2 regions of the Massilia sp. NP310 genome follow, and region 1 is predicted to be linked to the other one. Evidence: predicted binding sites of a transcription regulator. Region 1 holds the regulator's gene; the other holds the start of a gene.
The links. The regulator LexA, encoded in region 1, represses DNA repair genes until DNA is damaged. The targets are predictions, from matches to a motif close to ACTGTATNNNNATACAGT.
Positions count from the first base shown of each region.

Region 2: KY496_RS15280 (DNA topoisomerase IV subunit B) is a predicted target of LexA. The motif match lies at 2,618-2,635, and genes of this name have one in related genera.

Region 1 is NZ_CP080379.1:2,568,360-2,572,773, forward strand. It holds gene KY496_RS11310 (replicative DNA helicase) at 1-238, opposite strand, end outside; gene rplI (50S ribosomal protein L9) at 348-800, opposite strand; gene rpsR (30S ribosomal protein S18) at 839-1,129, opposite strand; gene priB (primosomal replication protein N) at 1,161-1,451, opposite strand; gene rpsF (30S ribosomal protein S6) at 1,493-1,885, opposite strand; gene lexA (transcriptional repressor LexA) at 2,170-2,799, shown strand; gene KY496_RS11340 (tetratricopeptide repeat protein) at 2,847-3,563, opposite strand; gene KY496_RS11345 (cystathionine gamma-synthase family protein) at 3,684-4,414, opposite strand, start outside.
Region 2 is NZ_CP080379.1:3,478,659-3,483,072, forward strand. It holds gene KY496_RS15260 (YbdK family carboxylate-amine ligase) at 1-85, shown strand, start outside; gene KY496_RS15265 (hypothetical protein) at 95-433, opposite strand; gene KY496_RS15270 (gamma-glutamyl-gamma-aminobutyrate hydrolase family protein) at 628-1,626, opposite strand; gene KY496_RS15275 (two-component system response regulator) at 1,693-2,529, opposite strand; gene KY496_RS15280 (DNA topoisomerase IV subunit B) at 2,702-4,414, shown strand, end outside.

The sequences.
Region 1 (4,414 bases):
AGACCGTGATCACGTCGGCCGGCTTGCCGGCGTTGATCAGGCGGACCATCTGTTCGAAGATGATGCGGTGATCGTAACGGTAGAAGTCTTCCGCATGCATGAAGTCGGCGATGCGGTCCCAGGCGGCATTATCGCGCAGCAGGCCGCCGATGACGGACTGCTCTGCTTCGATGGAGTGCGGGGGGATGCGCAGGGCTTCGATCTGCGGGTCTGAGGGTGCTGCGTTCATGGGCGGCATTATACCTTCTCCTGTCACACGGCTGTCATAATTGGTGAGTTTCAAAAGCAAAAAAGCCGGGAGAACCCGGCTTTTTCGTGTACTGCTTTTACTTCAGTTCAGCATTCGCTTAGGCAGCTTCGCCCACGACAGCGATGGTGATTTCCGACACGACGTCGGTGTGCAGGGCGACTGCAACCGGGAATTCGCCGGTGGTCTTCAGCGGGCCGTTCGGCAGGCGAACGGCAGCTTTTTCGACCGGGAAGCCCTGCTTGGTCAGCGCTTCAGCGATGTCCGCGTTGGTGACCGAACCGAACAGACGGCCGTCGACGCCGGCCTTCTGGCCGATGGTGACGGTCAGGCCGCTCAGCTTGTCGCCTTGGGCTTGGGCGGCTGCCAGCTTCTCGGCGGCTGCTTTTTCCAGTTCGGCGCGCTTGGCTTCGAACTCGGCCACTGCCGACGCGGTAGCGCGGCGTGCCATCTTTTGTGGGATCAGGAAGTTACGTGCGTAACCATCCTTGACTTTGACGACGTCGCCCAGGTTGCCGACGTTGATAACTTTTTCCAACAGAATAACTTGCATGTTTTATCTCCAGGATATCTGACTGTCGTGACCGACGATTAACCGTGGTGCAGGTCGGTGTACGGCAGCAGCGCCAGGTAACGGGCGCGCTTGATGGCGGCGTCGACCTGACGCTGGTAGTGCGCCTTGGTGCCGGTCAGACGTGCTGGCATGATCTTGCCGTTTTCCTGGACGAAGTCCTTCAGGGTGTCGACGTCTTTGTAGTCGACCTGCTCAACGCCGGCGGCGGTGAAGCGGCAGAATTTCTTGCGCTTGAACAGCGGGTTCTGCTGCTTGCGCTTCAGTTTTTCTTTGGCTTTGTTTTTGTCGAACTTTTTACCGAATGCCATTTCGAGGCTCCTGTATATCTAAATTGCCGAACTAGGCGGCACTGAAATCAATGATGTGAAACACCAGGGCTTTGCTGTTGCGATTTTTTCGTGCGAGGAATCCATCGAAGCGGTAGCTGGCGCCGAGCTCGGCGTTTCCGAACCTGCCCGAAATCTCGCCCGCGGCGAACGCGGGAACTTCGAACTCGACCAGGCGATCGATCCCCGCCTCGCGCTGATGCGAACTGTGCATCAGGACGGCTGAAACGATCGGCACGCCGGCCGGGGTGTAGCGCAGTACGTCACGCTCGGCGATGGTCGCCACGAGCTGGAGCTGATTCACCCGGTTCTACTACTGCTTGTTACGAATTCCTGGAAAAAATCTTAGGCAGCGGCGGCCGGGGCAGCTGCAGGAGCGGCTGCTTCTGCACGGTGGCTCTTGGCTGCGTCTTCGCGCTGCACCGATTTCATCATCGGCGACGGTGCGGTTTCTGCTTTCTTCATCTTGACGGTCAGATGACGCAGAACGGCATCATTGAACTTGAATGCGGTTTCCAGCTCGACCAGGGTCTCGTTGTCGCATTCGATGTTCAGGCAGATGTAGTGAGCTTTTGGCAGCTTCTGGATCTGGTAAGCCATCTGGCGGCGGCCCCAGTCTTCCACGCGATGGATGTTACCGCCGCGGCTGGTCACCGTGGTCTTGTAACGCTCGATCATCGCCGGGACTTGCTCGCTCTGGTCCGGATGGACGATAAAAACGATTTCATAATGACGCATGCATTACTCCTTGAGGACGTTTTACATAAATGCCCACCTCGGCGTCAAGACGAGTGTGGGAAGGGAACAGCCAGCTAGTATAGCGTGAAATGGGCAAAAAGGGAACTTGGCTGTCAAGCGCCCCATCGCGGCGCCGCGCTCACTCGACAATTAGGCCCATGGAAGCCCTATTTTTTGTCTTGTGCGCGCTTTTTTTGCGCTTTTTCGTGTATATCACTTGCGTATAGCAGAATACTGTACAAAAATACAGTCTACCTCTACAACCCGTTGCTGCAAGATTATTTATGCTCAAGCTCACTGCAAGGCAAGAACAGATCCTTAACCTGATCAAGGAAGCGATCGAGAACACGGGTTTCCCTCCGACCCGGGCCGAAATCGCGGCCGAACTGGGCTTCCGTTCGGCCAATGCGGCCGAAGAACACCTGCAAGCCCTGGCGCGCAAGGGCGCGATCGAGATTTCGCCGGGCACTTCGCGCGGCATCCGCCTGGTCGGCGCCAGCGTCGAGCAGATCCCGATGCCGCCACCTTCCCTGATGTCGCTGCCGCTGGTCGGTCGCGTCGCCGCCGGCAATCCGATCCTGGCGCAAGAACACGTCGAAGCGACCTATAACGTCGACACCGCGATGTTCGCGGCGCGGCCCGACTTCTTGCTCAAGGTAAAAGGCTGGTCGATGCGCGACGCCGGCATCATGGATGGCGACTTTTTGGCGGTCAAGAAAATCGATAGCGCCAAGAACGGCCAGATCGTCGTCGCCCGCCTGGGCGAGGAAGTCACCGTCAAGCGCTACCGCAAGACCGGCGACCTGGTCGAACTGCTGCCCGAGAACCCCGACTTCAAGGTCATCGAAGTCACGCCCGACGAAGAGTTTGCGCTCGAGGGACTGGCGGTTGGGTTGATGCGTAGCTGGAACTGATCGGCTTCACCTCTTGAGCACGCCGGCCTGCGGGCCGGCATTCACTATTATTGCTTGGCCTTGTTGACCACCGCATTATGCTGGTCCACGAAGGCCTCGGTCGCGCTGCGCCAGGCGGCGAAATCGGCCAATACCATCTTCGAATTGACTTTCGCTCCCTCGGCGATGTTCTGGCGCACCGCCTCCAGATAGGCGGTCGAGGCCTCGGTTTCCTGCTTGTTCATCAGCTTGGCGATGTCGGGCGGGATGCGCTTGGTCAGCGGCGACTGCGCGTTCAGGTTGGTCACCATCTTGTTGTAGCAATCCTGCCAGCTGGTCACGGCGTTGTTCACGCGCTCGATCTCTTCATTGATCTTCGACACCGCCGGGATGCGCGGCAACGGGCAGCGGTATTCGCCCGACTGCAGCTCGGCGCCATCGTAGCCCTTGATCCAGTAGTCGATCTCGGCGCGGCGAAGGACGCGCTGCTGCATGATCACGAGCGAGTCGGCGGCGACCTTATTGCCCTTGGCGGCCGACTTTTCGAACCACTCCTTCGCCTTTGCCTCGTCGACCGCGCCGGCTTCGCCATACCAGTACATCTGGCCCAGCTGCTGCTGGGCCTGTGGATTGCCGGCATTGGCCAGCTTGGTGTACAGCTTGAGCGCGCCCGCATAGTCCTTCTTCTCGAACAGGGCGTTGGCATCCTCGAGTTCGCCGGCGAAGGCGGCGCCACCGCTTGCGAAGGACACCGCGAGGAACAGGCAGGACAGGATTCGTTTCATGGGCATACCGTAAGGCTGGGCTGGTAAAAGTCCATGATAGCCGTGTTTTACGGCTGGGCTCAACCGCAAAAATGACGAGGCCGGCATTTGCCGGCCCGATCAGGACAGTTTTACCTGGCTTTACGCATCCAGCGCCTGGCGGAAGTCGCCGACCAGGTCGGCGGTGTCCTCGATGCCCACCGACACCCGGATCAGGCCTTCCGCGATGCCCATGCTGGCGCGCCGCTCGGGGCCCATCTCGAAGAAGATCGTGTGCGCCACCGGAATCACCAGGGTGCGGTTGTCGCCCAGGTTCGAGGCCGGGATCGCCAACTTGAGGCGGTTCAGGTAGTCGAACGGGTCGATCTCGTCCTTCAGCTCGAAGCTCAAGAGCGAGCCGCCGGAGCGGAACAGCGTCTCGACGATCGCATGCTGCGGGTGCGAGGCCAGGCCCGGGTAATGCACGGCGGCGACCCGGTCGTCGGCTTGGAGCATCGTCGCCAGCGCCAGCGCATTGGCGCAGGTGCGCTCCATGCGCAGGGCCAGCGTCTCGGCGCCGACCGCGATGTGGTGCGCCGCCTCCGGCCCCAGCGCGGCGCCGAAGTCGCGCAGCGCCTTGGCCCGCAGCTGGGCCATGCCTTGCGCGGCGCTCGGCTGCTTGCGGAAGTTCTGGGCGATGTTCGGATACGCGGCCCAGTCGAACAGGCCCGTGTCGGTCAGCGCGCCGCCCAGCGCGATGCCGTGGCCGCCGATCGACTTGGTCAGCGAATTGACCACCAGCCCGGCGTGCACGTCCCTGGGACGGAACAGCCAGGGCGTGGTCATCGTGTTGTCGACCACGTACAGGATGCCGCGCGCGCGGCACAGTTCGC
Region 2 (4,414 bases), 910 kb from region 1:
GCGCCGCCACGTGGAGCGCGAAGGCAGCGTCGAGGGCATGGTCAATGCGGCGATCCAGCATTTCCGCGGCGGCCGCGCGAGCTAGCGCGCGGCGTCAACCGGCCAGCGGCGCAGCCTTGCTGGTCCAGCCGCCTTTCATGAAGCGCGCCAGCAAGGGCTGGCGCACCGGCGCCGGCGGCGGCAGCTTGGCATCGACCACCACCGCCCACTGGTCGGCCAGCTGTTCGCAGGTGGCGCGCAGCACCGGATCGATGTTCGGCAGGCGCGACAGCGCGCACAGGTGACGCTCGATCACCGACGCCAGCTTGACGCACGGCTGCTCGCCATCGCCACGGGTCGTGTAGTTGGACATCAGGTGCAAGAGCGAAGCGACCAGCAATGCGTCCTGGCTGCGCGGTTCCGACGGCGTCGTGCGGGGGGTGGAAATGGTCATGCAAGCGTCTCCCAAAAAAGCGGTTGCGGTCGGCAACGATCGGACGTGAAGAGTCGAGATTCGCACAAGATGCGAATGATTCTCATTTCATTATTCACGCCTCGCGCGGCGAAAGCAAGCGTTTTCGGCAATCGAATCGCAGTCCGGATGAGGTCTGGTGACAGTTAATTCTGTAGAGCAATTAAAGCGGGAAATTACAGCCGGGTTTCACGCGCCGCGCGCAGGAATTCGTCGAGCACCGGGGTGCAGTCGAGCAGGTCGACGCCGCCGGCGCGGTGGAACTCGGGGTGCCACTGCAGGCCCATGACGAAGTTGGCGCGCTGATAGCGGATCGCCTCGATTACGCCGTCCGGCTCGGACATGGCCTCGATGCGGATGTCGCGCCCGAGATCCTTGACCGCCTGGTGGTGAATCGAGTTCACCATCGCCCGCTCGACCTTGGGGAACATGCGGCCCAGCGACGAGCCCTTGGGGAAGACGATGGCGTGGCGGTGCGCGTCGTAGATGTCATGCACGTGAGCCAGGGCTTCGGGCATGTCGGTGGCGACGTCCTGGTGCAGGGTGCCGCCGAAGGCGACGTTGATCAGCTGGCAACCACGGCACACGCCCAGCACCGGTTTGCCGGCGTCGACGAATTCGTGCAGCAGTTCGAGTTCGTAGACGTCGCGCGCGCGGTCGCCGCTCCATTCGGGACGGGTGGGGGTTTCGGAATAGGTTTGCGGCGCCACGTCGGCCCCGCCCTGCAGCACCAGGCCGTCGAGGTGGCGCGCATAGTGGCGCAGGGTGATGTTACTGGGGTGCAGCAGGCCGTTGGTATTCACGGTGGGGATCATGAACACCAGCACATCGCGCGACATCACCCATTGGGCGATCGATTCCTCGAGATACTGCAGGTTCTTGCTGAGCAGCCCCTTGGCGCCGGCGGCCGGATGAAAGATGCGGGCCGAGACGCCGATGTGCAGCGTGCGCTGCATGAAATCGCGGTTGAAGCGTTCGCGCAGCGAGCGAAAACGCGAGGTGATGACCCGGCCGGCCAGGGCGACGGCATTGTCGCCATCGCGCAGGTAGCGCGCGGGCCCGCGCGACTGGCCGCCGCTGGCGCGCCGTTCGGGCACGCGCACGCGGGTCTCGCGGCGCTCGTCCACGTCCGCGGCGGAATCATCGTTGCGCTTGATTTGATCGTCTTCAGCCATGGCTATTAATATAACTTCGCCACCGCTGCGCACAATATAAACTTGTTACAAAACGTCGCGTTCCGCCTACACCGGAAGGTCGAGCAGCTTCTGGAAGGTCAGCATCCAGTGGCGGCCGGCGACCGGCGTCGTGAGCAGGCCGCGCGCCCCGGCGCGGCGCGCACGCACGCTGTCGTAGTGAAACGATTGCTCGACCAGGAACACCACCGGCGTGCGCTGCGCGCCGTCCTGCGACTTGATCGAGCTGCACACCTCATACGGTTCGATGCCAGCCGCCGCCGTATTGATCAGCACCAGCGCTACCGGCGTTTCGTCGCACAGGCGCACCGCCGCGCACACGCTGTCGGTCCATTCCACCGGCACCCGGCGCGGGCCGAGCACGCGCGCCACCTGGTTTCGCAGCTTGCATTCCTTGTCCACGATCAGAACGGCCCCATCTACGGGACCACGGCGCAGGCGCGTGTAGAATGCCGGCGTTTCGCAGTCCGGCGCCAGGCGCGGACGGCGGCGGCGCTCGGCCAGCACGCGCCGGACCGTGCGGGTGCTCTGCTGCACCAGCACCTGGACCCGGGTATCGAGCAGTTCGGCCAGGGCTTCATGCAGCTGCACGGGGTCGACCGGCCGCGCCAGGGTGCGCCAGGGTCCGGCGCCGGGGTTGCCGGCGTTGCCGATGACGAGCGCCGGCTGCAGCGATCCCGGCGGCAGGCAACCGAGCCGGGTCAGCGCGGTCGGGCTGTCGCCGTTGGCGATATACAGGTCCGGCTCTTGCAAACTGTCGTCGTGCAGGCAAGAATACGACGGCCCCACGCCCGGTGCCCGCGCCAGCAGGGCTTCGAGCCGCGCGCTTTCGCCAGGTGTGAACCCGATCAGACGTACGGAAAACGGATAGCTGGACAAGTGCATCGGTAACGCCCCTCCCTGGCATTGCCGTGGTTATCCGGCTTAATCTAGCACAAACGTGCAAAGCGAAAAGCACGTCACAGCGCAAACTACTGTATATTTAAACAGTAAAAAAGCCTAACCTTTTCCTCCCGACAAGTTAGAATGCCGGAGCATTCGACAAACAATCTTCAAGATGGCCTCCAAGAAACCCGCTCCAGACTATAGCGAATCATCCATCCGCGTCCTCAAGGGACTCGAACCTGTCAAACAGCGCCCGGGCATGTACACCCGGACGGAGAACCCGCTCCACATCATCCAGGAAGTGATCGACAACGCCTCCGACGAAGCGCTGGGCGGTCACTGCAAGAACATCGGCGTGACCCTGAACCCGGACGGTTCGATCACGGTCGAGGACGACGGCCGCGGCATCCCGGTCGGTATCCACCCGGAAGAAGGCGTGTCCACGGTCGAGATCGTGTTCACCCGCCTGCACGCCGGCGGCAAGTTCGACAAGGGTTCGGGCGGCGCCTACGCCTTCTCGGGCGGCCTGCACGGGGTCGGCGTCTCGGTCACCAATGCGCTGTCGAAGCGCCTCGAGATCGAGGTGTGGCGCAAGGACGACCAGGGCAACGGCCAGCACAAGCTGGTGTTCGCCGACGGCGAAGTGATCGAGCCGCTCACGTCCAGCCCTGCCGAGCGTGGCGGCAAGAAGAACGGCACCCGCGTCACCGCCTGGCCGGACGGCAAGTATTTCGATTCCCCGAACATCCCGCTGGGCGACCTGCAGCGCCTGCTGCGCTCGAAGGCGGTGCTGCTGCCGGGCGTGACGGTCACGCTCACCAACGCCAAGACCGGCGACGTCCAGACCTGGCGCTACGACGAAGGCCTGCGCGGCTACCTGAACGAGGCGCTGGCCCAGAGCTCGAACGGCGAGACCCTGATCCCGCTGTTCGAAGGCGCGCAGTTTGCCGCCGCGGGCGACGACAGCTTTGCCGAAGGCGAAGGCGCCGACTGGGTCGTGGCCTGGACCGAAGAAGGCGGCGTGGTGCGCGAGTCCTACGTCAACCTGATCCCGACCGTGAGCGGCGGCACCCACGAAGCCGGCCTGCGCGACGGCCTGTTCGGCGCGGTGAAGAACTTCGTCGAGCTGCACGGCCTGCTGCCGAAGGGCGTCAAGCTGCTGCCCGAAGACGTGTTCGCGCGCGTCTCGTTCGTGCTGTCGGCCAAGGTGCTGGACCCGCAATTCCAGGGCCAGACCAAGGAACGCCTGAATTCGCGCGACGCGCTCAAGCTGGTGTCGACGTTTACGAAGCCGCCGCTCGAGCTGTGGCTGAACCAGCACGTCGAATACGGCAAGAAGCTGGCCGAACTGGTCATCAAGCAGGCCCAGTCGCGCCTGCGTTCGCTGCAAAAAGTCGAGAAGAAGAAATCGTCCGGCGTGGCGGTGTTGCCGGGCAAGCTGACCGATTGCGAATCGACCGACATCACGCGCAACGAGCTGTTCCTGGTCGAGGGCGACTCGGCCGGCGGCTCGGCCAAGATGGGCCGCGACAAGGAATTCCAGGCCATCCTGCCGCTGCGCGGCAAGGTGCTCAACTCGTGGGAGACCGACCGCGACCGCCTGTTCGCCAACAACGAGATCCACGATATCTCGGTGGCGATCGGCGTCGATCCGCATGGACCGAACGATTCGCCCGACCTCTCCAGCCTGCGCTACGGGAAGATCTGCATCCTGTCCGATGCGGACGTCGACGGTTCGCACATCCAGGTGCTGCTGCTGACGCTGTTCTTCAAGCACTTCCCGGCCCTGTTCCGCAACGGGAACATCTGCATCGCGCGTCCGCCGCTGTACCGCGTCGACGTGCCGGCGCGCGGCAAAAAGCCGATCCAGAAGCTGTACGCGCTG